DNA from 4 places in the Bacillus sp. JZ34 genome. Region 4 is predicted to be linked to each of the others. Evidence: riboswitches for the same ligand, from Rfam matches in the RefSeq annotation. Region 4 holds a riboswitch; each other region holds the start of a gene.
The links. Region 4 has a riboswitch for thiamine pyrophosphate ahead of thiC (phosphomethylpyrimidine synthase ThiC). Riboswitches for the same ligand answer to the same signal wherever they lie in the genome.
Positions count from the first base shown of each region.

Region 1: linked by a shared signal. The riboswitch ahead of tenA (thiaminase II) and the one ahead of thiC (phosphomethylpyrimidine synthase ThiC) in region 4 are both predicted to bind thiamine pyrophosphate.
Region 2: linked by a shared signal. The riboswitch ahead of thiT (energy-coupled thiamine transporter ThiT) and the one ahead of thiC (phosphomethylpyrimidine synthase ThiC) in region 4 are both predicted to bind thiamine pyrophosphate.
Region 3: linked by a shared signal. The riboswitch ahead of tenA (thiaminase II) and the one ahead of thiC (phosphomethylpyrimidine synthase ThiC) in region 4 are both predicted to bind thiamine pyrophosphate.

Region 1 is NZ_CP096403.1:3,010,452-3,017,942, reverse strand. Features, by position in the region: gene prpE (bis(5'-nucleosyl)-tetraphosphatase PrpE) at 1-505, opposite strand, end outside; gene M1D90_RS15330 (monovalent cation:proton antiporter family protein) at 770-2,614, shown strand; TPP riboswitch at 2,674-2,782, shown strand; gene tenA (thiaminase II) at 2,866-3,567, shown strand; gene tenI (thiazole tautomerase TenI) at 3,542-4,153, shown strand; gene thiO (glycine oxidase ThiO) at 4,137-5,246, shown strand; gene thiS (sulfur carrier protein ThiS) at 5,243-5,446, shown strand; gene M1D90_RS15305 (thiazole synthase) at 5,453-6,220, shown strand; gene M1D90_RS15300 (thiazole biosynthesis adenylyltransferase ThiF) at 6,217-7,227, shown strand; gene thiD (bifunctional hydroxymethylpyrimidine kinase/phosphomethylpyrimidine kinase) at 7,251-7,491, shown strand, end outside.
Region 2 is NZ_CP096403.1:1,045,028-1,052,518, reverse strand. Features, by position in the region: rRNA gene M1D90_RS05235 (16S ribosomal RNA) at 26-1,575, opposite strand; gene M1D90_RS05230 (GntR family transcriptional regulator) at 2,114-3,214, opposite strand; TPP riboswitch at 3,376-3,475, shown strand; gene thiT (energy-coupled thiamine transporter ThiT) at 3,587-4,171, shown strand; gene M1D90_RS05220 (class D sortase) at 4,213-4,770, opposite strand; gene M1D90_RS05215 (processed acidic surface protein) at 4,877-5,872, opposite strand; gene M1D90_RS05210 (hypothetical protein) at 6,052-6,240, shown strand; gene M1D90_RS05205 (response regulator aspartate phosphatase) at 6,365-7,477, shown strand; gene M1D90_RS05200 (hypothetical protein) at 7,479-7,491, shown strand, end outside.
Region 3 is NZ_CP096403.1:168,707-176,197, reverse strand. Features, by position in the region: gene licT (BglG family transcription antiterminator LicT) at 1-225, opposite strand, end outside; gene M1D90_RS00840 (energy-coupling factor transporter transmembrane component T family protein) at 408-1,142, opposite strand; gene M1D90_RS00835 (ABC transporter ATP-binding protein) at 1,139-2,731, opposite strand; gene M1D90_RS00830 (ECF transporter S component) at 2,706-3,305, opposite strand; gene tenA (thiaminase II) at 3,302-3,988, opposite strand; TPP riboswitch at 4,102-4,206, opposite strand; gene M1D90_RS00820 (hypothetical protein) at 4,411-4,569, shown strand; gene aceA (isocitrate lyase) at 4,620-5,891, opposite strand; gene aceB (malate synthase A) at 5,906-7,491, opposite strand, start outside.
Region 4 is NZ_CP096403.1:3,388,877-3,396,367, reverse strand. Features, by position in the region: gene M1D90_RS17320 (HXXEE domain-containing protein) at 1-237, opposite strand, end outside; gene M1D90_RS17315 (TetR/AcrR family transcriptional regulator) at 348-917, shown strand; gene aroD (type I 3-dehydroquinate dehydratase) at 1,045-1,809, shown strand; TPP riboswitch at 1,904-2,012, shown strand; gene thiC (phosphomethylpyrimidine synthase ThiC) at 2,161-3,936, shown strand; gene M1D90_RS17300 (ABC transporter ATP-binding protein) at 4,138-4,905, shown strand; gene M1D90_RS17295 (aliphatic sulfonate ABC transporter substrate-binding protein) at 4,947-5,915, shown strand; gene M1D90_RS17290 (ABC transporter permease) at 5,912-6,748, shown strand; gene ssuD (FMNH2-dependent alkanesulfonate monooxygenase) at 6,762-7,491, shown strand, end outside.

The DNA of each region.
Region 1 (7,491 bases), 380 kb from region 4:
GCGTTTCTCCTGTAATATCTCCGTATAGCACAAACTGTTTTACTTTTCCGACAGGCTTTTTGCCGATGTCTTCCGCTTTGATGCCGGCATGTGCGACGACAAGTTCGCCGTTATGCAGGATCTCATAAAGCGGGGCGTTTTCATAAAGGCGCATGAAAAGGTCTCTGATATCCTTCTGTTTATGTTTCGGAAGGTTTCTGTATTCCGCCGCCGTCGTCTCCAGCCCGTGCTGCAGCTTCACCGGATTGCCTTTGAAAAAACGGTACAGCTTATTGCAGTGATTGCCGGGCACATATCGCACAGCTCCTTCTTCAACGGCCCGTCCTACAAATTCAACGACCTCCAGCGATTTTGGCCCTCTGTCTGTTAAATCCCCGAGAAAGACAAGTGTTCTGTTTTCCGGATGAACGGGAAACCCCGATGACAGCGAGTAACCGAGCTTTTCAATCAGCGCAATCATTTCGTCATAGCACCCGTGAATATCGCCGATTACATCATATTTCATGCGTTTTCTGCCTCCTGTCTGCGTATGTATATACATTGCCCAGTCCATATATAAATCAAGCTTCAGCGACTTTCGCCGGAGAAAATCAGGCATATTACTTTTTTTTCTGAGCGAGCATTGTTAAAATCGATTTTTACACCTGTGAGAAAAGAGTTCAGACGGTTCTTTTCCCACATGAAAATGTCTAAAAAGATGTCCCTTTTATTTTTAAAAAAGGGAACGCTAATCATACCCGGAAACCGGTTTTAGAGGAGGTACCAGTTTATGGAGCACACATCTGTCTCATCTTTAGTTGTCGTACTGATTATCGCATTTTTAACGCCCATCCTGCTGCACCGTTTCAGGTTAAGCATACCGGTGGTTGTCGCTGAAATTATCATGGGTCTTATTATCGGAAAAAGCGGGTTCGATCTGGTCGCCCAGCACGATACATGGCTCGAAACTTTATCGATGCTCGGATTTATCTTTTTAATGTTTTTAAGCGGGCTTGAAATCGATTTTTCCGCATTTGAAAAAGGAAAGAAAAAGCAGCTGCTTCCAAGCGGAAAGGAAGCGCCGAATACATTTAAAACGGCTTCGGTCATCTTTATTGCCGTCTTTATTTTATCGCTCGGCCTTTCTTACAGCTTTGTCATGGCAGGATTTATTGACAACGCCTTTTTAATGACGCTGATCATTTCGACAATTTCGCTCGGGGTTGTCGTTCCGACGCTGAAAGAAGAGCGTCTCATGAAGACGAATATCGGCCAGATTATTTTGCTTGTCGCCGTCATTGCCGATCTTGTCACGATGATTCTGCTTGCAGTGTTCGCCTCAATCTACGGGGACGAAAACAGCAATATGTGGCTGCTGATGATCTTATTTGCCGCCGGCGTCGTTTTATACCTGTTCGGAAGGGTATTTAAAAAGCGGCCTTTTGTCGAAGTGCTGTCAAAAGGAACGATCCAGATCGGCACAAGGGCGATATTTACGCTGATCATCGTACTTGTGGCGCTGTCCGAGTCGCTCGGTGCAGAAAACATACTTGGCGCGTTTTTGGCCGGGGTGCTTGTTTCGCTGCTTTCGCCGAACAAGGAGCTCGTTCAGCAGCTCGATTCATTCGGATACGGATTCCTCATCCCGATCTTCTTTGTGATGACGGGCGTCAAATTGGACATTTGGTCGCTGTTTGGCAATCCGAAAATTTTAGTGATGATCCCGCTTCTGTTTGTGGCTCTGTTAATCAGCAAAGTCGTTCCGGTGCTGTTTTTGAAAAAGTGGTATGACATGAAAACCGTGCTGGCTTCCGGTTTTCTCCTGACTTCCACGCTTTCTTTGGTGATCGCGGCGACAACGATCGGCGAGCGCATCGGCGTCATTGACGCGCAGATGTCCGGCGCGCTGATTCTGGTCGCTGTCATTACATGCATCATCACACCGACCGGCTTTAAAAAATTAATGCCGAAAACGGAAAGCGAAAAAGAGAAAAAGACGATCACCTTTATCGGCGCAAATCAAATGACGCTGCCAGTCACGCTCGAACTTTCTCCGGAAGATTATCACGTCAGAATCCTGCATGTCCGGCAGGAAAAAAAGGAAGAAAATCTGGCGGACCCGGTGTTTGATGTTGAAGTTTTGCCTGATTATGAATACGAGACGCTTCAATCATTCGGCGTTTTCCAAACGGATATACTCGTCGTGGCCACTGGCAGCGAAGAGCGCAATACAGGGATCGCACTTTTTGCGAAGGAGCAGAAAGTCGCGAGAATTATCGCCAGCGCAGATTCTCCAGACGCCGAATCCAGACTGAAAGATAACGGAATTGATACATTCTCCATTCTGCTTTCTACAAAAACGCTGCTGCGCGCGCTTATCGAGGCGCCTGGCGTTATGAAACTCCTGACGAACCAGGATGCGTCGCTGTATCAGATCAATATGAGCAATGAGCGATTTGACGGTGTTCTGTTAAGGGAGTTTCCGTTTACGGGAGATGTTATCTTCGTCCGAATTTTCCGCGGGGTGGACAGCATCGTGCCCCACGGGGATACAAGGCTGCAATTGGGTGACAGGCTGATCGCCACCGGTTCGCGCGAATATATTGCGGAATTGAGAAAAACGCTTGGAGACTGATGCTTGACCATTTTGCAATTCGTGATAAGATAAAAGTATAAACTGAATGAACAAGAAATGTTTTCCACTAGGGGAGTCCTTGATAAGGGCTGAGATAAAAGTGTGACTTTTAGACCCTCATAACCTGAACAGGTTCAAACCTGCGTAGGGAAGTGGCACGGTATTTGAGTATGTATTTATGCAAATTCCAAACCACTTTCCTTGCGGGAAAGTGGTTTTTTTATGTTCAGAATCGAAGGAGGAGCCTCGAAATGAAGTTTTCAGAAGAATGTCGAAACAGCGCTGCAAAATGGTGGGAAGGCAGTTTTGTCCATCCGTTTATTCAAGGGATTGGAGACGGCACACTTCCGGTTGATCGATTTAAATACTATGTCATGCAGGATTCCTACTATTTGACCCACTTTGCCAAAGTCCAATCCTTTGGTGCGGCATATGCTCGCGATTTATATACGACAAGCCGGATGGCTGAACACGCGAAAGGCACATATGAAGCCGAGATGTCGCTCCATAGGAAATTCACCGATCTATTGGGAATCACAAAGGAAGAACTGGAGTCGTTTCAGCCGTCGCCGACAGCGTATGCGTACACATCGCATATGTACCGTTCTGTCGTGAGCGGCAGTTTTGCGGAAATACTGGCCGCTTTGCTTCCTTGCTATTGGCTCTATTATGACGTCGGTGAGACGTTAAAAACGTGCAGGCCTGACAGCGCGATTTATCAGGAATGGATCGCGACATACGGAGGCGACTGGTTTAAAGAACTTGTGACAGAACAGATCAACCGCTTCGATGAGCTGGCTGAAAACGCCGATGAGAAAACGCGCGCGAAGATGAAGGAGAACTTCGTCATCTCCAGCTTCTACGAATACAGCTTCTGGGATATGGCCTACCAAAAAGAAAGCTGGTCAAAAAGCGGGGTGGATCAGCTTGCATCTGCACGCGATCACCGATGACAAGCACTCTGTGGAAGAGCTTGCTGCAAAAATCATCTCGATTCAAAATGCCGTTGACTTTATCCATATCAGGGAAAGATCAAAAAAAGTAAGTGAAATATCAAGTTTAATCGACCGCCTTGCCGAAGAAGGGGTTGATAAGCGGAAACTGATCATCAACGACAGGGTTGATATCGCTTTGTTTCATCACATTCACCGGGTTCAGCTGCCTTCACACGGCTTTTCCGTCAAAAGTGTGAGGAGCCGTTTTCCGCATTTGAAAATCGGAAAGTCCGTCCATTCGCCAGAAGAAGCGGTTCAGGCTGAAACTGAAGGTGCAGATTACGTGCTGTTCGGCCACATTTTTGAAACGGACTGTAAAAAGGGCCGGAAAGGAAGAGGAGCTCTCAGTCTGGCTGAAGTGAAGGCGGCTGTCCGCATTCCGGTCATTGCGATCGGGGGTATCACCGAACAACGACTGGCGGAAGTCAAAATGGCAGACGGCATCGCCGTGATGTCGGGGATCTTTTCTCATGACAGACCGGATGAGGCGGCCGCGCGGCTTGCCTGTCTCGCGAAGGGAGATTCATATGAGAAAGCGCTATGATACGATCGTGATCGGCGGAGGCATCATCGGGACATCCATCGCTTACCATCTTGCGAAAGCGGGGAAAAAAACGGCCGTGTTTGAAAGCGGAGAAGTCGGCAAAAAAGCGACGAGCGCGGCGGCGGGCATGCTCGGCGCCCATGCGGAATGCGATAAACCCGGTACCTTTTTCGAATTTGCCAGAGTCAGCCAAAAAGCCTATCAGCGGCTGACGGGCGAATTGAAAGACATAAGCGGCATCGATATCAGAAAGCATGACGGAGGGATATTAAAGCTGGCATTTTCAGAAAGCGACCGCGAACACCTGATGCAAATGGCTGCACTGGATTCAGTGGAATGGCTTGAAGCCGCTGAAGTATATGAGCTGGAACCGCATGCCGGAAAAGGGATTCTCGGCGCTAATTTCATTCGGGACGACATCCATGTCGAACCGGCCGCAGTGTGCAGGGCATTTGCCAGGGGGGCCCGGATTCTCGGTGCCGAGGTCTTCGAGTTTACCCCCGTTTTATCGATCGAATCTGAAGCGGGGGCCGTCCGCGTCACTGCTGCTTCATGCACCGCGGAGGCGGAGCACGTTGTCATTGCAAGCGGTGTGTGGAGCGGTGCTTTCTTTAAACAGATCGGCATAGACAAAAGCTTTTATCCTGTCAAAGGGGAGTGCCTGTCTGTGTGGAATGACGGCATCCCTTTGACGAGGACGCTTTACCATGATCATTGCTACATCGTTCCGCGCCATAGCGGAAAGCTTGTCGTCGGCGCGACAATGAAGCCCGGGGATTGGAATGAACAGCCGGAACTTGGCGGAATCGAGGAGTTGATCCGAAAGGCCAAGTCGATGCTCCCTGACATTGAATCCATGAACATCGACCAATGCTGGGCCGGATTGCGCCCGGAAACAGGGGATGGCAATCCATATATCGGCAGACACCCTGAAAATGACCGGATATTGTTTGCTGCCGGACATTTCAGAAACGGCATCCTCCTGGCACCTGCAACCGGTGAGATGATAGCTGACATGATCCTCGGCAATCCGGTCAAAACAGAGTGGGCCGAGGCGTTTAAAGCGGAGCGAAAGGAGGCTGTGCACAGGTGAACATTCAGCTCAACGGCCGGAAAATAGAGTGGAGAGATGACGGCGGCACGATTTACGATTTACTCGCATCCTACAGTTTGGAGAATCGTGTTGTCGTTGTTGAAAGAAACAGGCAGATTATCGGAAAAGACCAATATCAAACAGTCAAACTGGAAGAACACGATGTCATCGAAATCGTTCATTTTGTCGGAGGGGGATAAACCGTTATGTTAAAAATCGCAGATCGTCAATTCTCATCAAGATTATTGCTCGGTACAGGGAAGTATCCGTCATTTGAAATTCAAAAAGAGGCTGTCAGTGCATCTGAATCGGAGATCCTGACCTTTGCCGTCAGACGGATGAATATTTTTGAAGAATCTCAGCCTAATTTTTTGGAGCAGCTTGATTTAAGCCGTTATACGCTTTTGCCGAATACGGCGGGAGCAAAAACGGCTGAGGAAGCCGTCCGGATCGCCAAGCTTGCTAAAGCGAGTGGTCTTTGCGACATGATCAAAGTCGAAGTGATCGGCTGTGACCGTTCGCTTCTGCCTGACCCGGTAGAAACGCTGAAGGCGTCAGAAGCCTTGCTTGAAGAAGGCTTCATTGTGCTGCCGTATACATCGGACGATGTCGTCCTTGCGAGAAAGCTTGAAGAGCTCGGCGTACACGCCATTATGCCCGGGGCCTCTCCAATCGGTTCGGGACAGGGAATCGTCAATCCGCTTAACCTGTCGTTCATCATTGAACAGGCTAAGGTTCCCGTAATCGTGGATGCCGGAATCGGTTCTCCGAAAGATGCGGCATACGCAATGGAACTCGGCGCTGACGGAGTGCTTTTGAACACGGCAGTGAGCGGGGCGAAAGATCCGGTCCAAATGGCGAAGGCTATGAAGCTCGCCGTTGAAGCGGGCAGACTCGGATACCTTGCCGGACGAATTCCGGAAAAGAACTACGGCATCGCCAGCAGTCCTGAAGAAGGGAAGTTGACGATTTGACCGGCAGGTATTCAAGACAGGAGCTTTTTCACCCGATCGGACCGGACGGCCAGGAAAAATTAAGTCGCGCCCGCGTCCTGGTGATCGGTGCGGGGGCATTGGGCGCGGCCAGCGCAGAAATGCTGGTGAGGGCCGGAGTCGGTTCGCTGACGATTGCCGACAGGGATTATGTGGAATGGAGCAATCTCCAGCGCCAGCAGCTCTATACGGAACAGGATGTGGTTGATCATATGCCAAAGGCAGCCGCTGCCGAAAAAAGGCTGCGCCTGATCAACAGCTCTGTTCAAGTGACCGGCATTGTAGCAGATGTTACCGCGGAAAAAGCGCTCGAGCTTGCGGAGAAAGCATCCCTGATCGTCGATGCGACCGATAATTTTGAAACGCGGCTGATCATGAACGATGCGGCGGTCAAGTTAGGCATCCCTTTTCTGTACGGCGCGTGTGTCGCAAGCTATGGCATCACATATACCGTCATTCCGGGGAAAACGCCGTGCCTTCACTGTCTTTTGGGGCATTTGCCCGCGAATACCATGACGTGCGACACAGCAGGGGTGATCGGTCCGGTTGTTCAGCAGGTTGCCGCTTACCAGGTAACAGATGCCCTGAAGCTGCTGACAGGGCATGAACCGTCAGGAATGCTTCGCTCATTTGATATTTGGACAAATGAGCGCTCTGAAGTCCGGGCTGACGCGCTTAAACATGGCTCGTGTCCGACGTGCGGAAAAGGCGCGTTTCCGTTTCTTTCAGCTGAAAACGAAACAAAAGCAGCCGTTCTTTGCGGCAGACAAACGGTTCAGATCAGGCCGGCCGCGGAACAGCCGCCGGAGCTGGAGCCGCTTGCCGCCAGATTAAAAAAAGCCGGTTTGGATGTGACGGGAAATCCTTATTTATTATCTTGCCGTACGGAGGATTTTAAGTTCGTGATTTTTCGGGACGGACGCGCTTTGATTCACGGAACGAACGATATCAATCGCGCGAAAACGATATATCACAGGTGGATTGGCTAAAGGCCGAAGGGAGTGCAAACATCATGAGCATATACAAAGCATTAACAATCGCCGGGTCGGATTCAGGAGGCGGCGCCGGCATTCAAGCCGACATTAAAACATTTCAGGAGCTTGGCGTCTTTGGCATGACGGCTTTGACAGCGGTCACTGCGCAAAATACAACAGGGGTTCACGGCGTCTACCCGCTATCTCCGGAAGCACTCGGCACGCAGATTGATGCAGTGGCGGAAGATTTAAAACCTGACGCCGTGAAAACAGGGATGC
Region 2 (7,491 bases), 2.1 Mb from region 4:
CTTATATTCCGTATAATATCCTTAGAAAGGAGGTGATCCAGCCGCACCTTCCGATACGGCTACCTTGTTACGACTTCACCCCAATCATCTGTCCCACCTTCGGCGGCTGGCTCCAAAAGGTTACCTCACCGACTTCGGGTGTTACAAACTCTCGTGGTGTGACGGGCGGTGTGTACAAGGCCCGGGAACGTATTCACCGCGGCATGCTGATCCGCGATTACTAGCGATTCCAGCTTCACGCAGTCGAGTTGCAGACTGCGATCCGAACTGAGAACAGATTTGTGGGATTGGCTTAGCCTCGCGGCTTCGCTGCCCTTTGTTCTGCCCATTGTAGCACGTGTGTAGCCCAGGTCATAAGGGGCATGATGATTTGACGTCATCCCCACCTTCCTCCGGTTTGTCACCGGCAGTCACCTTAGAGTGCCCAACTGAATGCTGGCAACTAAGATCAAGGGTTGCGCTCGTTGCGGGACTTAACCCAACATCTCACGACACGAGCTGACGACAACCATGCACCACCTGTCACTCTGCCCCCGAAGGGGAAGCCCTATCTCTAGGGTTGTCAGAGGATGTCAAGACCTGGTAAGGTTCTTCGCGTTGCTTCGAATTAAACCACATGCTCCACCGCTTGTGCGGGCCCCCGTCAATTCCTTTGAGTTTCAGTCTTGCGACCGTACTCCCCAGGCGGAGTGCTTAATGCGTTTGCTGCAGCACTAAAGGGCGGAAACCCTCTAACACTTAGCACTCATCGTTTACGGCGTGGACTACCAGGGTATCTAATCCTGTTCGCTCCCCACGCTTTCGCGCCTCAGCGTCAGTTACAGACCAGAGAGTCGCCTTCGCCACTGGTGTTCCTCCACATCTCTACGCATTTCACCGCTACACGTGGAATTCCACTCTCCTCTTCTGCACTCAAGTTCCCCAGTTTCCAATGACCCTCCCCGGTTGAGCCGGGGGCTTTCACATCAGACTTAAGAAACCGCCTGCGCGCGCTTTACGCCCAATAATTCCGGACAACGCTTGCCACCTACGTATTACCGCGGCTGCTGGCACGTAGTTAGCCGTGGCTTTCTGGTTAGGTACCGTCAAGGTACCGCCCTATTCGAACGGTACTTGTTCTTCCCTAACAACAGAGTTTTACGATCCGAAAACCTTCATCACTCACGCGGCGTTGCTCCGTCAGACTTTCGTCCATTGCGGAAGATTCCCTACTGCTGCCTCCCGTAGGAGTCTGGGCCGTGTCTCAGTCCCAGTGTGGCCGATCACCCTCTCAGGTCGGCTACGCATCGTTGCCTTGGTGAGCCGTTACCTCACCAACTAGCTAATGCGCCGCGGGTCCATCTGTAAGTGGTAGCTAAAAGCCACCTTTTATAATTGAACCATGCGGTTCAATTAAGCATCCGGTATTAGCCCCGGTTTCCCGGAGTTATCCCAGTCTTACAGGCAGGTTACCCACGTGTTACTCACCCGTCCGCCGCTAACATCAGGGAGCAAGCTCCCATCTGTCCGCTCGACTTGCATGTATTAGGCACGCCGCCAGCGTTCGTCCTGAGCCAGGATCAAACTCTCCATGAAGTTTGATAATGACTACGCACATTCGCATGTACGATTTATTTAATGAATTAACAGGTACGTTTGTCTTGTTTAGTTTTCAAAGATCATTTCCGCCTCTCGAAGAAGCGACTTTACTAATATAACATTCTATCATCGTGAATGTCAACAACTTTTTTCAAAAGATTTTCGAAGTTGTTTTTATAAAGCCTCCTTTTTAGGGGCGGATACTAATATAACATCTATTTTCGTTTTGCACAATAGCTTTTTTAAAAAAATAATAATCAAATGATTTGGACTCAGATGATTCCTGATCATCTCGACCTCCGGCAGTTGACAGCATTTATTTCTTCTTACTGCTTTCTTCTATATAAAAGTATACAGCGGTCTTTAAAAATTGATTTGCTAAAGCTGCACATGGTCCAAAGCTTCGAGGATAACATTAAACTCTCCGTTATCAGCTTTTACTTGAATAAAAAGCTCCTCATTCCGGAGCTTTGTAACAGAATATATATTCTTCTCATTTTCATTCACGCTGGTTGGCGGATAAAGATTGTGCAGCCTACCTTTTCAGCTTGGCGGTCGAATGTCTGACAACCAGTTCAGGTTTGTAGACGGTGGAATGTTCAAGCTGATTCGTGTTGCGTCCCTCAACTTTGGCAATCATCCATTTTGCCGCCTCAATCCCCATCTGCATTTTCGGATGAGTGACTGACGTCAGCTTCACTTCAGATGCCTCGCTCAAATGTGAGTTGTCATATCCGACAATCGAAATGTCTTCCGGCACTTTCAAACCGAATTCCCTCACGACATCCAACACCAAAAGCGCTATCTCGTCATTATAGCAGAATATGGCAGTCGGACGGTCTGATGAAGAAAGCCGCTTCCTGGCTTCAGCTATCGTTTTTTGTTTTTTGTTCTCTGTTGTGTACGTCACGACCATTTCAGGGTAAAACGACAAGCCGTTTTCTCTGAAAGCACGGATAAATCCTTTCATCCGGTTGGCGCCCTGCATATCGTCCTGTTTAAAGAAACCGAACACTTTTTCATGGCCGAGTTTAATCAAATGCTCAGTGGCGATAAAGCCGCCGTGTTCATCATCCAAAATGAAATGGGGTGGATTTAGCTCCTGATAAAATTGGTTGATCATCAAATACGGAATATGATGTTGTTCAAGCGTCAGATAGTAACTTAAATTCGGGTTAAAGCTTCCTGTTTTCGTCGGCTCCACGATCAACCCAGCAATTTTTTTATCGAGCATATTCACAAGGCATTGTTTTTCTTTTTCAATGTCATTATTGGTGCTCGCGACGACAAGGGTGTATCCTTCGCTGGACAGTGACGATTCGATTCCTCTTATAATAGAAGGAAAAATGTAATCCGAAAGGTAAGTCGTAATAACCCCGATCATCTTATTTCTTTCCCTTCCTTTTTCAGAAAGCTGAAGACGGTGAGAGCAATACGTCCCTGAGCCCTGCTCTCTGTATAAAAGCCCTTCATGAACAAGGTCGCCAATCGCTTGCCGGATCGTGTGCCTGCTTACATCAAATATTTTCATCAATTCGTTTTCCGAATGAATTTTTTCCCCCGGCTTCACTTTGCCTTCATATATCCACGATTTAATTTTATTTTTCACCATGCTGTATTTTGTAGGTTCACTCATCAGATCAACCCTTTACTGATCTTGTACGTACGAATACGTTCTATTATAAAGGAAAAGATGTTTGCATTGCTACATATTGGAGAAATTAAGCAAAATTTTTCGAAAAATCAGCTTGTCGTCCGTTTCTTTTTTTAGTATAGTAGAATATAACTAAATAACTTGATGACCACAAGGGGAGCCTCGAGGCTGAGAGTGAACGACCGTTCTGACCCTTTGAACCTGTTAGTTAACGCTGGCGTAGGGATGTGGCAAAGTCATTTCTAATTGCATCCAAAGCAGTGCGTGGAAAACTTTCCTACTCCTTCCCCGCATTGCTTTTTTTATTGGGAAAGAAGTCCAGTATCCCTTTGTTCATCAAAAGTGAGGGTTATGATGAATCAATCTAAACAACTTGTACAGCTGATTGAAATTGCGTTTATGACAGGAATAGCACTTATACTTGATATGGTGTCCGGAATGTTTTTAAAAATGCCTCAAGGCGGTTCAATCGCAGTCATGATGATTCCGATCTTCCTGATTTCCTTTAGATGGGGGCTGAAGGCAGGGCTGGCAACCGGGTTTTTAGCCGGATTGCTTCAGTTTGTCACTGGAGGATTTTACGTTTATCATCCTCTGCAGCTTCTTCTTGATTATTTTATCGCGCCTACGGCCGCGGGTATCGGCGGCTTTTTTGCCGGATCGATCAGAAACGCTTCAATCGAGAAACAAAAAGGAAAGATCATTTTCTATGTTACGCTGGCCGTCTTTCTCGGAAGCGGACTGAAATTTCTCGCTCATGTCATCAGCGGCGCTGTCTTTTTTGGAAACTATGCGCCTGAAGGCACTCCGGTATGGATTTATTCCTTGGTATATAATGGAACATATATGCTTCCGTCTTTCATTGTCTGCACAATTGTCCTTTGTTTACTGCTGCTAACCGCGCCAAAACTCCTGGAAAACAGATCAGACATGAGATAGCATAAAAAAACAGCGGACTCGCCTGAGATTCCGCTGTTTTTTTATGATTTAATCAAATCTGCGACCAATATATACCGCTCCGGTGCTGAACCGATAAAGTCAAAAGGATAGCAGGTGGAAACCGTCAATGTTGCTCTCGGCTTTGGTACAATCACCGTCCGGTCATCCGCATCCACGATCCGCACCTTTTTCACTTTGTATGTAAAAGTTCCGTAGGAAGCTTCAACAATTAACTGATCGCCCTTCCCCACTCGGCCGAGTTTTCGGAAAACCGTATCCCGGTGGCCTGATAAAACCGAGTTGTCATCTTCTCCAGGCAGAACGGAACCAGCGAAATGGCCCACGCCTTTTTGCAGCTCGTCTTCATCTGTCCCGTGATATATAGGAATCCTTGCATTGATTTTCGGAATGACAAGATCACCGATTTTCTCCCCGGTTTTAAATGTTTGATCAATCACCGTTTTTTCTTTTTTCGCCGTCTGAATCGGAGGTTTTTCAGGCTTTTCTTCTTCTTTCATCTGCTGAAATGAAAAAAGAGCGTAGCCGTGCATTAACTTGAACACATTCGTTGTTGTAAAATAAGCGCCGCACACAACCATCACAATAGCTGCGAGCCAGATGATTTTTTTTCGATGTGCCTTAATTTCCTTTCACTCCTTATAAAAACTTCCCATTCTCTACATAATTAGAATGGGAAGTGACATGTTAAGCCGCTTTGCGAAGCCTTCTGATCATGAAGAATCCGCCAAACATCAGAACGGCGCCTAAGATCGACCATTCCGCGTAATGCCCGGCTGTCTTTGGAAGCTTTGCACCTTTAACCGTCTTTTTCACATGAGATGGCTTTGAATCATGTTTGACAGCCGTTTGGGTTTGCTTCACTTTTGACCCTGTATCATGAATTAAATCAGATCCGATCATGTCAGGCGTCAGCAATACATCCAAAATGAAGTTGCCTTGCAGATCGTATACTTCCACCAGAAGGCTTGCTCCCTTCAGATCTTCCGCGCTGACAAGCGTTGTCAAAGACACTTCTTTTTTCTTTCCGTCTTTAACAAGATAGTATTTTGTTTTCACTTCAAGCGTCTTCTGAAGATCGTTTAAAATGGATAGCATTTCAGCGATATCCTGAGCTGACAGCTCTGATACAGACTCGAAATCGGCTACCGCTTCAAGACGTTCTCCAAGAGCCATCAAATCATTTTCAAGGTTTGGATTTTTATCGCGCACCTTTCGGAGATGATTCACGAGCCTTTCCCACTCCTGATCATCCACACCCAATTCTTGAAACAGGTTCCCGATCTGAAAATCGTCTTCTTCATATGTCACAGTGAAAAGCGCATCATCCAATTCGTATTCAAACATAAACACGTCGAGAATGTTTTGGCCGCTTTCCATATAGCCATTTTCAACAAAAAGGTCAGCCGCTTCTTTTTCGCTCAATCCGTATTCTTTTAAATAGGATGCCAAAAGTTGATTAGTCAGTCTTTCCCCTAAAAAATCTTTCAACTCTTCCACCGACTCAAAATCTTTTAAACTTTCATCATATGTATCCTGTAAATAAGCTTCCAATTCTTTTTCTGTCATTCCTATTTCTTCAAGATACTCTTGAAGCTCGGCCTGTTTCGGCGCGGCAAAAGCACCAGCTGCCGGCACTAAAACCAGGATGCAGACCAATAGTGACATCAGCCTTTTTTTCATTTCTTATGACCCCCTAAATTTATCTTTCATTTTGATTATAGTGGAAATATTTTTAAAAACATGTATTGTAATTGAAAATCTTTTCGTCTATAATATTTTGTTCTTTTTCCTGTTTAAACAGGCATAATCTTCCCCTCTATTGAATGTAATATAGTAAAGCGAATAGAGGAGGTATGCAAATGAACCCTTACTATATGATGCTCTTATGTTACGTCCTATCGATCATCCACTTTTTAATAGGCTACCGGGAAGCCCTGAAAATAAGCGGAGCTGACGGGCTGGTCAACGGAACCGCAATGATCTCCTGTATTCCGCTTGGCGCGGTTTTCGCTTTTTTCGCGCACTTTTTTTGGAAAATGACGATTTAATTTCAGAAATGAACTTTTCACCGGCGAACTTGCATTTCAGCGTTATTCACAGACGGCAGCAGTTTATGCTATGATTAATAGAACTTCAATTTACAAAAAATTCACAAAGATTGGAGGGAAGAGAATGGCCAAAGCCGTGGCTTCACAAGAAGTCGCCAATATGCTCAACGACTGGTACATACTGATGAAAAAAAGAGACATTTCAGGCTCAATCGAAATGAAAGATGACATAGATAAAGCAATTGAAAAAATGGAAGAAGATCATGACGTTCTACTCTATTATCAAATGCTCGATTTTCGCTTAAGGCTCCTTCTTGAAGATATCTCCCAATCTTCCACCGAAAAATTGGAGGCCATCAGTTTTCAAGACAAAGATCCAAAAAGTACGGACGACAAGCTGAATTATTATTTTTACCTGTTTAAAGGGATTTATGAGGACTACAAGCAAAACCATACAGAAGCGCTCAATTTTTTCAGAATAGCGGAAAAAAGACTGAGCGTCATTCAAAATGAAATTGAAAAAGCTGAATTTCATTATAAAATCGGTGTTTTGTATTACAACTTAAAAGCGACATGGCTGTCGATTCATCACATCAACATTGCCTCCGGCATCTTTCAAGGGTATGACGGGTATGCCAAGCGGGTCATCAACTGCAAAATGCTGATCGGGCTCAATTATATTGACCAATTTAAGTTCTCCGAAAGTGAAGTATTATTAAAAGAAGCGATCGAAAAAACCGAAAAAATCGGCGACCAATACCTTTTACCGTGTACCTACTATAATATGGGCTTTTTGAAGAGTAAGGAAGACAAGCAGGAGGAAGCGCTAAAGTATTACAATAAAGCTTTTGCAATCAAAGATTTTGAAACGAAAGCCAAGTATGCTTACCTTCTTTGCGTTTATGAAAACACAAGGTCTCTTTTCAAAACCAACGCACACAAACAAGCATTTAAATGGATCGAAGTAGGCTTTAAAAAATCCCGCGAAATGAACAGCGAAATTTTCGAATTGAAATTCAAAATTTTATATACATTATATTCTGATACACAGAATAAACTGGAAATAATCAAGGACTATGTTCACCAGTTAGAAAATGAAAAAGCCTGGGTAGATTTGGAGGAATTATTGATGGATGTAGCGAATTACTACAGGCGAGAAAAGTTATATGAAGAAGCCATATACTTTTACATTAAAACAGACAAGGCGAGCAAGCTCGCTGGAAGAGGAGGAGAATAAAATGAAAAAAGTAT
Region 3 (7,491 bases), 1.2 Mb from region 4:
TTCAGACATTTCCATAAATTCGATCGGAATTTCGTCCAACAGCGTCTTAAATCTTTCTGATACATCTTTATTATCAAGCCTGAAAATCTTCTCGATTCTCGATTCATCCACCGCTTCCCCAGGCTTTTTTTGAAAAGCGATTCCCCTGCCCATGACCACTAATTCCTGACCCTGTTCATTTAAAACACTGATCACATTGTTGTTGATCACTTTGGCAATTTTCACATCGCGCCACTCCCATCTTGTAAGGGGATTTTTTATATTTCTTTTTTCATATGGTACACATTGATTGTACAATCTTTTTGGCCTAGGTCAATATGTTTCAGTCAACGTCCGAAATATTTACATTTTACAGAATGCCCGATTTATAAAAAAAAAGCCGCAGTGCGGCCCTGTAAAAAACCCTCTTAAAAAATGAGCAAAATTCCCGCTGTGACTGACGCCAGACCCGCAAAATAAACGAAGTCTTTTCCGGAAAGCCGCGCTGTTTGATAGTAGGTGCGGTCTTTTGCACCGGTAAACCCTCTCGCTTCCATGGCAACGGCGATTCTTTCCGACTTGCGGATGCCTTGCGAAAACAAAGGCAGCGCATAGCGAATAAACGCCTTCCAGCTGTTTTTTTGCTTATAGCCCCTGATTTTGTGCGCCGCCTTCATTTGCGAAAGCTCAGACTGAAAAAGCGGGACAAAACGGAAGCCGGCCAGCAAGCCATAAGCCCATTTAGGCGACAGCCTGCATTGATGAATCAGGCTCATAATAAACTGCGTCAAATCGGTTGTTGATGTAAACAAAAGACCGTATGTGACAAAGCCGAGCATCCGGAGCGCGATTGTCAGCCCATTGCCGACGCTTTCCTCGGTGACACGGAACCAGGCCCATTCCCAAATCGTTTCCTCGCCTTTTCCAAAAGCGGCCATCATCCAAAAGACGAGAATAAAAAAGACGAGATAAGGCAACAGCCGCTTACTTAAATAAGACAAAGTCCATCCCCCGAAAAAAATTCCGACGGCAACCGCAAACAGCCAAATGAATAGAGTCGGTTTCGGATTTGAAACAAACATGAGCAAGCACATGACCAGGAGGTGGGAAAAGAGCTTGGCGCTCGGGTTCAATGCCGAAAGAAGTGAACCATTGCTTTTCATACGGGAACCCTCTCCTTTCTTTCATGCATGAACCGGTAATGAAGCGGCGGTATCAATGAAAAGCGGCGGACGAGGCCTTGATCAGAAAATAATCGATACGGCGTTCCTTGAAATGCCGCTTTCCCTTGATGAAACACGATGACACGGCCGGAATGCTCATCTACGATGTCCATGTCGTGCGTCACCATCACAATCGTCGTTCCCCGTTCCTGCCGTTCCTTTAACCGCTTGATTAATTCTTGCGCCGTCCTTTCGTCCTGACCGAATGTCGGCTCGTCAAGCAGCAGCAGATCCTGGTCAAACAAAAGCATTGTCGCAACGCTTAAACGCCGTTTCTGCCCGAGGCTTAATGTAAAGGGGTGCGCTTTTTGATGAGCGTCAAGTCCGAATTCCCGCAGCAATTCAGCCGTTTTCTTTTCGACACGGTCCTCCGGCCCTCCCCGCTGCCTCGCCCCGAACGCGATCTCGTCAAACACCGTGTCCCGAATAAATTGAAGCTCGGGATTTTGAAAAACAAAGCCGGCCTTCTCATAGAGCGTACGGTCGGACCATTTCTTCAGCTCCCGATCCTCAAGATAAAGGCGCCCTTTTTTGACGGCTTCAAGCCTGATCAGACTTTTTAAAAACGTACTCTTTCCGCTCCCGTTCTCGCCGATGACCGAAATCCATTCTCCCCTTGGAATCTCAAAGGTGATGCCGTCGGCAACGATCTTTTTCCGATAGCCGATCGCCGCGTCGTCTGCGCGGATCAATATGTCTCTGTCAGCTGCAGGCCTGTTTTTCGCCTCCTCCTCTTTCATTTTCAATGTAGAAGAGAGCTTGACGGCGAGCGGATGATCATCTTGTGTGATAACATCTTCCCATACCGCAGGGTACAGTTTCGGCTGCCAGATGCCCGCCGCTTTCATCTCCGGCTGAAAATGTTTCACGATTTCTTCCGGCTTTCCGTCAGCGATGATCTGTCCCTTTCCATTGAAAAGAATGACGCGGTCCATCCACTCGATACAGCCGTCCAGCACGTGTTCGACGAACACCATCGTCTGTCCGCTTTTTCGTGAAACGTTACGAAGCAAGGCAAAGATGTCTTTCCGGCTGGCCGGGTCCAGCTGCGCCGTCGGCTCGTCAAAAAACAGCACTTCAGGCTCCAGAGCGAGCAGGCACGCTAATGCCAGTCTCTGCTTCATACCGCCTGACAAGGTTTCGATCGGCGTTTTCTTATCTATCTTTAATCCGACTTGCTCCATCAGCTCCGAGATGATGCCGTCCATATCTTTTGGGGAGACAGACCGGTTTTCTAGGCTAAAAGCGATTTCCTCATCAACATGAAGCATGCAGAACTGCGAATCCGGATCCTGAAACATAACGCCGGCGCTCTTTCTGCGATTGACCTCTCCGCTGACCTCAGCTTCGACATGTTCAGGAATGATGCCGGAAAGCACGGACAACAGTGTCGATTTGCCGCTTCCGCTCGGACCGAGTATCAGCACTTTTTCTCCCTGCCCAATCGACAGCGAGACCCGGTCTAGGACTGTTTCAGGACGATGATAAAAACGGACGGAAAGGTTACTGCATCCGAGAAATGAACGCATCGGCATCATCCTTCTTCCGCTGTTCCTTCATGATCTCATACTGATTCAGGACTCCCGTTTTCGCAAGCGCTTCGACAACGGCTTTTGCCAGCCAGCCGCCGAGTACAATGCCGCTGATGATTTGGATGATAAGCGTCATGATCAGCGTTTGCGTCGTATAGTAGGCAAAACCGTTCGCCATCAGGCTGTATGTCATGCTTCCGACCGCGGCAAGCGCACCGGAAAGCATAAGGGTAAACAAGTTATAACGCTTATAGCGAAAGATCGCAAACGCGATTTCCGCACCGGCTCCCTGGAACACACCGATTAATAATGCTGACAGTCCAAAGTGGCTTCCGGTCAGCAGTTCGACCGCCGCAGCTGCCGTCTCGGCAATCAGCGCCGCACCCGGTTTACGGATGATATAAGCGACAATCGGGCTGGCGATCACCCAAATGCCGAACATAAAGTTCGCTCCGACAGGCCCGACAATAGCTGAAACAGGGATCCACAAGGTGGACCATCCTAAGTAAATGACGCCGCATGCAACGGACAAGATCACTGCCATCACGACTTCTTTCATGTTCCAATTCATCGTCTCACCGCCTCCATTTCCACAGGCCAATCTTCAACTGTATAAGCCATCTCCCAAAAGCCGTATTCAAGCTGACAGCTTTGCAAAAAAAGCTCCTTCATTTTTTCTTTTTCAGCCTTGCCCGCTGTTTCGGCCCATTCATCCAGGCGGGCGCAAAACTTCGTCGTGATTGAATCGGTTCTGTCTCCGTAAAAACAGATCCAGTCATAAAATGGATGCGACGGGTCAGGCTGAACGTCCATCATCAGTTTTTTTCCGATCTCCCAATATGTCCACGGACAAGGCAGCAAGGCGGCTAATATCTCTCCCAGCGTGCCTTCGTGCGCCGCCGTCAGCATATGGTGGATATAATGATGGGCAGAAGGCGCAAGCGGATAGCCCTGCAGAGATTCATACTCCACCCCCGCGGCCCGGCACAGGTTGTTGTGCGGGTGCACTTCGCTGTTTAATACAAATGAAATCTGCTCATGAAACATCTCCATGTCTTTCCGGTTTTGACACTTGGAAATCGCAATTCCGTAGATTTGAATAAAAGCGTTCAAATACTCGTAATCTTGCTTCACATAATGAATAAGCTGCTCCTTTTTCAGCTTGCCGGACGCCAGTCCCAATACAAACGGATGCTCAAAAATGGCTTCAAAAATAGGGTTTGCCTCGCGGCGAAGTTCTGCAGAAAAACTCATGTAGATAGCCTCCTCAGCAATCGGTTTTATAAGGAAGGCACAGGGGGAGCGAGCCGCTTTTTACGCAAAAAAGCCGCCCCAAAATGGAGCGGCCTTTGTATGATGAAATCATAAAGACACCGGCTCCACTTCCCTCCGCTAGTATGAACTAGATCAGGTTCAAAGGGTCCAAGATCGCTTCTTGTCTCAGCCGGCTTACGGCTCCCCTAGTGGACTTCCTATTACATTAACTTTTACTCTACACATCAATGAATATGATGTCAACCTGAGTTTTTCAGTTTTATTCTTGTATAGAACCGCCGGGTTTCATACAGAAGATGAGGTGGGTAAAAATATTTATGGAAAAATGTTAATTTTCTGAAACCTTTTGCGGGCTTGTTCGTCTAATATAGTGAAGACAAAAAAATTTGGAGGGGATATTTATGATGATGTTTATCTTGATTTTGACAATGGCTGTGTATTTGTTCTATTCTTTCAGCAAAGACAACCGGCCGGCCAAAAGAAACAACAAGAATCATCAGACACTGACTGTTATTAGGGAAAACCCTTTTACCGCCCCTTCCAATGATGTCAATTGCTAACTTGATAGACAACAAGCAAGCCGCCCCATGACGGGCGGCTTTTTACGTTTTTAGGATTGAAATTGTTCCGCTTCAGTCGATCCCTTCAGTGCAGTGGTTGATGAAGTCCCGCCTGTCACAACCTGGGCGACTTCATCAAAGTAGCTCGTTCCGACTTCGCGCTGATGCCTTGTCGCCGTATAGCCGTGGACTTCGCTGGCAAACTCGGCCTGCTGCAGATCAGAATACGCCGCCATTCCGCGGTGTTTATATTGACGGGCCAATTCAAACATGCCGTGGTTTAAGGCGTGGAAGCCTGCCAGTGTGACAAATTGAAATTTATAGCCCATTTCACTGAGCTGTTTCTGGAAGTTCAAGATGGTGTTGTCATCCAGTTTGGCCTTCCAGTTGAACGAAGGGGAGCAGTTGTAGGCGAGCAGTTTGCTCGGGAATTTTTCATGGATCTCCTGTGCAAACCGGCGGGCTTCTTCAATATTCGGCTCAGACGTTTCACACCAGATCAAATCGGCATACGGCGCATACGCCAAACCTCTCGCAATCGCCTGATCAAGACCCGGCTTTGTTTTGAAGAACCCTTCCGCTGTTCGCTCTCCCGTCAAAAACGGCGCATCATATGAATCGACGTCGCTTGTGATCAGGTCGGCCGCATTCGCGTCCGTACGGGCAATAAGAATGGTCGGGACTCCCATCACGTCTGCGGCGAGGCGCGCGGCAATCAAATTACGCACCGCCGTTTGCGTCGGAAGCAGCACTTTCCCGCCCAAATGCCCGCACTTTTTCTCAGACGACAACTGGTCTTCAAAGTGAACTCCCGCGGCGCCGGCTTCAATCATACCTTTCATCAGCTCGAACACATTCAGCTGTCCGCCGAAGCCTGCTTCAGCGTCGGCCACAATCGGGGCAAACCAATCGATGTCTTCTTTCCCTTCCATATGATGGATTTGATCGGCGCGCTGCAGCGTGCGGTTAATTTTTTTGACAACTTCCGGCACGCTGTTTGCCGGATAAAGGCTTTGGTCAGGATACATGCTCCCTGACAAATTGGCATCAGCAGCCACCTGCCAACCGCTTAAATAAATCGCTTTCAATCCGGCTTTTACTTGCTGCATGGCTTGGTTTCCGGTCAAAGCGCCCAGCGCCGGGACGAAATCCTCTGTGTGGAGAAGCTTCCATAGCTTTTCGGCGCCGCGCCTTGCAATCGTGTATTCAATCTCAAGCGTGCCTCTCAGCCGAATAACGTCAGCCGCCTGATACGGCCTTGTGATCCCTTTCCAGCGTTCTTCATGCTCCCAGCTTTCTGCGAGTTGTTTTTCTTTCAGCATCGCACATTCCCCCATCATATTTTTTCATAAGCGGGTATCGTTAGAAATTCCGCGAATTCATCATCCAAAATCAGCTGTTCAAATAACTGTCCGGCCTCTTCGAACCGGCCGCTCCGAAAACGTTCTATGCCGGCTTCTTCGAAGATTTTCTGCATTTCTTCCTCTTTCATCATCTTGACCATTTCGGCGTTGACTTTCCGGCCATCGTCAAGAACCCCTTTCGGATGGCGAATCCATTGCCAAAGCTGGGCTCTGGAAATCTCCGCCGTTGCTGCGTCCTCCATTAAGTGGTCGATCGGAGCGGCGCCTCTGCCCGACAGCCATGAAGCTAAATAGCGGATGCCGGCGCTGATATTGGTACGGACGCCTGCTTCTGTAATCCGGCCTTGCGGTACTTCCAGCAAGTCTTTTTCCTCGACCTTTACGTCTTCCCGCTTTCTATGAATCTGGTTCGCCGACGGCATATGCTGATTGAATACATCGAGCGCCGTTTGAATCATGCCGGGATGCGCGATCCATGTTCCGTCATGTCCGTCTTTTACTTCACGTTCCTTATCTTCGCGGATTTTGGCAAATGCGGCTTCATTGATCTCAGGTTTGTCTTTAGCGGGAATTTGCGCCGCCATTCCCCCGATCGCATGGACGTTGCGTTTATGACACGTTTGAATCGCCAAGAGGGAGTACGCCCTCATGTTTGGAACCGTCATCGTCACGGCTGAGCGGTCTGGAAGAATGACGTCTTCCCTGTTCCTGAATTTCTTAATAAAGCTGAAAATATAATCCCACCTGCCGCAGTTAAGTCCGGCTGAATGCTCCTTCAATTCATAGAGGATTTCATCCATTTCAAAAGCCGCCAGGATCGTTTCAACGAGAACCGTCGCTTTAATCATCCCCTGCGGAATGCGCAAGTCGTTTTGCGCATAAACAAACACGTCGTTCCACAGCCTTGCTTCCAGATGGTTTTCGATTTTTGGAAGGTAGAAATAAGGGCCGCTTCCTTTTTTGATCAGCTCTTTTGCATTATGGAAAAAATAAAGGCCAAAATCGAACAGGCTTGCTGACACGGGCTTGCCGCCGATCAGCACATGCTTCTCTTCCAAGTGCCATCCCCTCGGTCTTACAATGATGACGGCGGGGTTTTCTTTCAGCTCATAGCGTTTGCCCTGTTCATTCGTAAAAGAAATCGTCCCGCGAACCGCGTCCCGCAAATTAACCTGGCCTTCAATGCAGTTTTTCCATGTCGGCGAGTTCGCATCTTCAAAGTCGGCCATAAAGACTTTGGCTCCTGAATTTAAAGCATTGATGACCATTTTTCTGTCGACCGGGCCGGTGATTTCAACCCTGCGGTCCTCCAAATCCCGGGGGAGCGGCGCGACCGTCCAGTCCGCCTCGCGGATGTGCTTCGTTTCCGCCAAAAAACCCGGATTCTTCCCTTGATCAATTTCAGCCTGCCTGATCGTTCGCAAATGCAGCAATTCCCGTCTTCTTCCCCCGAAATGTCGTTCAAGACGTCCGATAAACTCCAGCGCTTCTTTTGTCAAAATCTCTTCATACTGCGGATTCATCGATCCGGTTATCTGAGTTCTCTTCTCCTCTGTTT
Region 4 (7,491 bases):
GATAATATATTGATTAAAATAAATACTGAGAACAGTTACACCAACAGCTAGAATAAATTCTTCGAGCACAGCGCAAACAAAAGAAGCGGTTTTGGCATGGCCGAATGGAGCTTTTTTCAGTTGTTTCAGCTTGCTTCGATATCTTTTGCCCCATGCCTCGACCATCACCATCTCTTCAAAATCATGCAGTATAAATAAGATCGGCAGCATCCAAGCCATAAATTGCATGTTTTCCATTTACATTCCCCCCTCTTATGTGCCACAATTGTGACATTTCATAGAGAACAAAGTCAATGAGCCAACGAAAAGTGCTACATTGCCATAAAAAGTGCGACAGGAGAGAGAATATGAAGCAAATGCCCTCAAAAACAGCTCAGCAATCTAAAAGCTGGCTGACGCTATCATTGTTGGAGCTTATGAAGGAAAAAAGCTTTTCAGACATCACCATTACAGAGATAGCGGAAAAAGCGCAGCTTGACAGAAGAACATTTTATCGGCATTTCCATTCAAAAAAAGATATATTAGACCGCTATTTTGAGCAGCTTTGCAGTGAGTATTCCAATTACATTGTTCAGGAAAAACATATTGACTTATCCAGTCTTGGACATGCATACTTCAACTTTTGGAGCCGACATGCCGATTTTTTACAAGCCCTTTATCAGAACCATTTGTTTTATTTGATTGTTGAGAAATATAATGAACTTCTACCGGATCTTCATAAAAAATTTAAAGAAGAAACCTTTCATTTTAAAAGCAAAATCGACTTGGAGTACGGGCTTTCATTCAGCGCAGGGGGCTTTTGGAACATCCTTTCAAAATGGTTTGAGAGAGGCCGGAAGGAAACTCCTGAAGAAATGAGTCATATTCTGCAAGGAATAGTAGATTCATTTTTAAACAAGCAAGCTATCGAAAGGTGATCTCATGTTGGTATATAAGTGCTTTAAGTGTTTAGCCTTCTTTCTTAATTTCTGCTTGTGCTTACGGCCAATCTTCGGTACCGTTAATGCAAAGACCCTTGTAATATAGAGAACAGGAGTGAGGCCGTTGTTGAATACGGTGAAGATCAGAGGGGTGGCCATCGGAGAAGGAGCCCCGAAAATTTGCGTGCCGCTCATCGGAAAAACGCATGAACAATTGAAAGAAGAAGCTGCTTTTCTTCTATCGATTAATCCGGATCTTGCCGAATGGCGGGCGGATTTTTTTGAGGATGTCGAAGACGTTGACAAAGTGAAAAAGGTATTGGCTGACATCCGGGAGATCTTAAAGGATATCCCGTTGATATTTACATTTCGCAGCGCGGAGGAAGGCGGCGAAAAAGAAGTCAGTAAGGAATTTTACTTTTCCTTGAATCATGCCGTAGTCAAAACAGGGCTGGCAGATGTGATTGATGTCGAGCTGTTCAATGAAGAGCATCATGTGGAAAAACTGGTTCAAGCGGCTCATATGCAACATGTCTTTGTCATTATATCCAACCACGATTTCGGGAAGACGCCGAGAGCGGAAGAGATCGTTTCCCGTCTCCGAAAAGCCCAGGATCTTGGCGCCGATTTCCCTAAGATCGCGGTGATGCCTGAAACACCGGCAGATGTGCTGGTGTTGCTTGAGGCGACTCATATGATGCATGAGCGGTATGCGAAGCGGCCGATTATCACGATGTCGATGGCCGGAAAAGGCTTGATCAGCCGGCTCGCCGGAGAGGTATTTGGCTCGGCCGTGACGTTCGGCGCAGCGAAAAAAGCATCCGCACCTGGCCAAATTGAGGCGACGGATTTGAAACATATACTTGATGTGCTTCATCGCAATTTATAATAATTGGGTGTGCCGCTATAGTGAAAAAGATTCATATATTTTTCCATCCTTTTCACTTGCTAAATCGGTGTGTTACGATAAAAAATGAATTGAATAGCTTTACTAGGGGTGCCCGACTGCGGGCTGAGAGAGAAACATGTGTTTCTTAACCCTTTGGACCTGATCTGGTTCGTACCAGCGTGGGGAAGTAAAAAGGATTCGGGAGAAGATGGGGAATGGGTATGGTCCGTCTGTCTTCCAGTGATTTTACTGACTGTAAAACCAGGTTCATCATATGAGCCTGGTTTTTTTGTGCTGGTGCTGTTCCGGAGTTTCGTCCTGATCAATTTTTTAGAGGGGAAGGATTTTTACATGAAACAGGAGTCAGTACAGCAAAAAAACATCTCGATTATGTCAAGTTTTTCAGGGAGCCGCAAAGTGTATGTCGAAGGGGCGCGACCTGACATTCAAGTGCCGATGAGAGAAATTTCGCTAAGTCCGACGACGGGTTCATTTGGCGCCGAAGAAAATCAGCCTGTCCGCGTCTACGACACGAGCGGTCCCTATACGGACGCGAATGCAGAGGTTGATATTCTGAAGGGGCTGAAACCTTTGCGGGCGACCTGGATCAGGGAGCGCGGCGATACCGAAGAATATGAAGGCAGAGAAATCAGACCGGAGGATAACGGCTATAAAAGCAAAGAGAAAGCGAGCAACAGCTATCCAGGGTTGAAACGAAAACCGCTGCGCGCGAAAAAAAGTCAAAATGTCACCCAGCTGCATTACGCAAGAAAGGGGATCATTACGCCCGAGATGGAATTTATCGCGATCCGAGAGCATGTATCTCCCGAATTTGTTCGTGATGAAGTGGCAAGCGGACGGGCGATTATTCCGTCAAATATCAACCATCCGGAAAGCGAACCGATGATTATCGGCCGCAACTTCCACGTGAAAATCAATGCCAACATCGGCAATTCCGCTGTCACCTCTTCGATTGAAGAAGAAGTAGAAAAAATGACATGGGCCATCCGCTGGGGCGCCGATACGATGATGGACTTGTCCACAGGTAAAGATATTCATACAACGAGGGAGTGGATCATCCGCAATTGTCCAGTTCCTGTAGGGACTGTGCCAATTTATCAGGCGCTTGAAAAAGTAAACGGCGTCGCGGAAGATCTCACTTGGGAGATTTACCGCGATACATTAATCGAGCAGGCTGAGCAAGGCGTTGATTATTTTACGATTCATGCCGGCGTCCTTCTTCGGTATGTGCCGCTGACGGCAAAGCGCGTCACTGGAATCGTATCCCGCGGCGGGGCAATTATGGCGCAATGGTGTTTGGCTCATCATGAGGAAAGCTTTCTGTACACTCATTTTGAAGAGATTTGCGAGATTATGAAAACATACGATATCGCATTTTCGCTCGGGGACGGCCTTCGGCCCGGCTCGATTGCGGATGCGAATGATGAGGCCCAATTTGCCGAATTGGAGACGCTCGGCGAGCTGACGGAAATCGCCTGGAAGCATGATGTTCAAGTGATGATCGAAGGACCGGGACACGTGCCGATGCATAAAATTAAAGAGAATGTCGACAAGCAGATGGAAATTTGCAAAGAGGCGCCGTTTTACACGCTCGGCCCGCTGACGACCGATATTGCACCGGGCTACGATCATATTACATCAGCAATCGGAGCGGCGATGATCGGCTGGTACGGCACGGCCATGCTTTGCTATGTGACGCCGAAGGAGCATTTGGGACTGCCGAACAAAGACGATGTCCGCGAAGGCGTCATAACATACAAAATCGCGGCCCATGCGGCTGACCTTGCCAAAGGGCACCCCGGCGCGCAAATCCGCGATGACGCGCTTTCGAAGGCGCGCTTTGAATTCCGCTGGCGGGACCAGTTCAATTTGTCGCTCGATCCGGAAAGAGCGCTTGAATACCATGATGAAACCCTTCCGGCGGAAGGCGCCAAAACAGCACACTTTTGTTCAATGTGCGGGCCTAAATTTTGCAGTATGAGAATTTCCCAGGATATTCGCGACTATGCCAAGGAAAACGGCCTTGATGAACAAAAGGCTATTCAAAAAGGATTGGAAGAGAAGGCGAAGGAATTTAAAAAAGCAGGCGGCAGCATTTACAGTTAAAAACGGGCAATACTGCAGATGAAAGGGGAACCTTTCATCTGTTTTTTTATAATATGGGGTTGACAGGTCGGAATAATATGAATTAGTATGTTGTTTAATATTTCGGAAAATTTCATCAGCGCTGATCGGTCAACCGAAGGCTCTTATCTCAATTGGGATAAGAGTTTTTTATTTTCAGTTTAGAAAAGAAAGGGGAACAAGATGTCTTTATCAATTCGTGTAAATGAAAAAACATTTGGAAACGGCAGCCTTAAAACAAGCGTGCTTCAAGACGTGAAACTGACGGTCGAAAACGGCGAATTTCTGACTGTCATCGGTCCAAGCGGATGCGGGAAAAGCACGCTCTTAAAAATCGCTGTCGGTCTTGACGGGAATTATGAAGGGCGAATCAGCATGAACGGAAGAGAAATCAAGGGCCCGGGGATTCAGCAAGGTTTCATCTTTCAGGAGCATCGGCTTTTTCCATGGCTGACGGTCGAGCAAAATATCGCCGCAGATTTAAGCCTGAAAGAACCGGCGGTGCGAAAAAAAGTCGATGAATTGATTGAAACGGTGCGGCTGAAAGGCGCGGAGAAACAGTATCCACGCGAGCTGTCCGGAGGTATGTCGCAGCGGGTCGCGATTGCCAGGGCTTTGCTCAGGGAGCCTGAGATTTTGCTGCTTGATGAACCCTTCGGCGCCTTGGACGCCTTTACGAGAAAGCATCTCCAGGATGTTCTGACAGACATTTGGCGAGAAAAGAAGATGACGATGATCCTCGTGACGCACGATATTGACGAATCGGTTTATTTAGCCAACCGGGTCGCGATTCTTACCGCAAAGCCGGGGAGAATCCACAAGCTGATTCCGGTCGATCTGCCATTTCCGCGCAGCAGAACATCGCCCGTTTTTCAATCAATCAGACAAAAAGTGCTGAAAGAATTCGAGACAACGGAAACATTCAGCTTTCAGGAAGGTTCAGGGATTTGAGCAGAAAGGAGCGGAAAAACGTGAAAAAATGGCCGTTGTATATGCTGGGCTGCCTGATGCTTCTTGCGGGCTGTTCAGCAGCCCAATCAAGCGGAGGGGGCGGAGATTTAAAAGAGATCAACATCGGAGTGCAGCAAAGCTTAAGCCCGTTGCTCCTTGCGAAAGAAAAAGGCTGGTTTGAAAAAGAGTTCGCAAAAGAAGGGATTCAAGTGAAATGGACAGAGTTTCAAAGCGGTCCGCCGCAGTTTGAAGGTCTTGCCGCAGGTAAACTTGATTTTTCCCAGGTTGGAAATTCACCGGTGATCGCAGGGCAGGCGGCTGGCATTGATTTTAAAGAAATCGGTCTTTCGCAAGACGGTTTAAAGGCGAACGGCATTCTTGTGAAAAAAGGGAGCGGCATCAATGACATAAAAGATTTGAAAGGAAAGAAGGTGGCGGTGGCAAAAGGCAGCAGCGGGTTCGATTTTCTGTATAAAGTGATCGATAAAGCAGGTCTGGAGCCAACAGACGTCAACATCATTCAGCTTCAGCCTGACGAAGCCATGCCGGCATTTGACAGCGGCGCGATTGATGCATGGTCGATTTGGGAGCCGTTTTTGTCCCTTAAAACGATCAAAAGTGATGCGGCAATATTGGTTGACGGGGAACAAATCGACAAGTATTCCCCGGGTTTTACGCTTGTACGAAGCGAATTTGCTGAGAAGTATCCGGATGAGGTGATCCGTTTTCTGAAGGTGTATGACAAGGCCGTGAAATGGCATAAAAACCATAAGAAAGAAGCGGTTGAAGCGTATGCGAAAATTAAAAATCTCGACAAAAAGGTCGTTGAAAACGTGCTGAATAACACCGAACCGTTAAATGAGCCGATCACAGACCTCATTATTGAAACGCAGCAGGAGACTGCCGATTTTCAATTCGAATTAAAAGCGATTAACAAAGAGATTGATGTAAAAGAAGTGGTTGACAATTCATTTATTAAAAAAGCGCTGAAAGGAGGAGATGACAAATGAGGGCTGTTTCATCAAGCACCCCCTCGATCCAGCCGAAAGCAGGCGCAAAACTGAGACCGGCCGCTTTTCGGCTGGCATGGGGGAAGGGAATTGTATTACCTGTGATATTGATTTTATTATGGCAGCTTGTCGGGTCATTTGAGCTCATATCAAAAACCGTGCTTCCGGCTCCTTTAGGTATATTGCTTACATTTCGGGATCTCATCGTATCAGGAGAGCTTTTCACTCATTTAGGCATCAGCATTCAGCGCGCCGCGCTCGGCTTTTTCCTGGGAGCCGGACTCGGGCTCCTGCTGGGGCTTGTAATCGGCTTTTCAAAAATCGCCGAGGATTATCTCGATCCCTCTCTGCAAATGCTGAGAACCGTTCCGCATCTCGCCGTCACGCCGCTGTTTATCTTATGGTTCGGTTTCGACGAACTGTCAAAGGTGCTCTTGATCGCGCTCGGCGCCTTCTTCCCGGTATATATCAACACATTTTCAGGAATCAGGGGCGTCGATTCGAAACTGTTCGATGTGGCGAGAGTATTGGAGTTCCATTGGCTGAAGCAGGTGACTAAGCTGATTCTTCCCGCGTCGCTTCCGAACATCCTCTTAGGCATCCGCCTGTCGCTCGGTGTTTCGTGGCTGGGCCTTGTTGTTGCCGAACTGATGGGATCAAGCGCGGGAGTCGGCTATATGATTATGGATGCCAGACAGTTTTCACAAACAGATAAGGTGTTTGTCGGAATTTTGATTTTCGCTGCCGTCGGCAAGCTGACGGATTCATTCGTCAGAATTCTGGAGAAAAAGTGCCTTGGCTGGAGAAACAGCTATCAAGGTAATCAAAAGTAAAGGGGAGATCTTTTTGGACATTTTATGGTTTATTCCTACTCATGGGGACGGACGTTATCTCGGCACAGACACGGGAGGCAGAGCCGCAGATCACACCTATTTTCAGCAGGTAGCGCAAGCGGCTGACCGGCTTGGGTATACAGGGGTTCTTTTGCCGACGGGAAGATCGTGCGAAGATCCGTGGATTACCGCCGCCGCTCTGGCGTCAGTCACGAAAAATCTGAAGTTTTTAGTCGCTGTAAGACCCGGTTTGATGCAGCCGTCGGTTGCGGCGCGGATGGCTTCCACATTCGACCGGCTTGCAGAGGGCAGACTCCTCATCAATGTGGTCGCCGGCGGTGATCCGTATGAATTAGCCGGCGACGGCCTGTTTATCAGCCATGATGAACGGTATGAAGCGACAAATGAGTTTCTCGACATATGGCGGTCGCTTTTAAAAGGCGAGACTGTCAGCTATTCGGGGAAACACTTGAAGACCGAAAACGGCCGCTTACTCTTTCCGCCCGCCCAACATCCTCATCCGCCGATCTATTTTGGGGGCTCGTCAAAGGCCGGGCAGGAGACTGCCGCCAAACACGCGGATGTCTATTTAACATGGGGAGAGCCGCCCCATCTCGTTAAAGAAAAAATCCAATCTGTCAAAAGACAGGCTGAAAAAGAAGGGAGGAACGTCCGTTTTGGAATTAGACTGCACGTAATCGTCAGAGAAACGGAACAAGAGGCGTGGCAGGCGGCAAATAGAC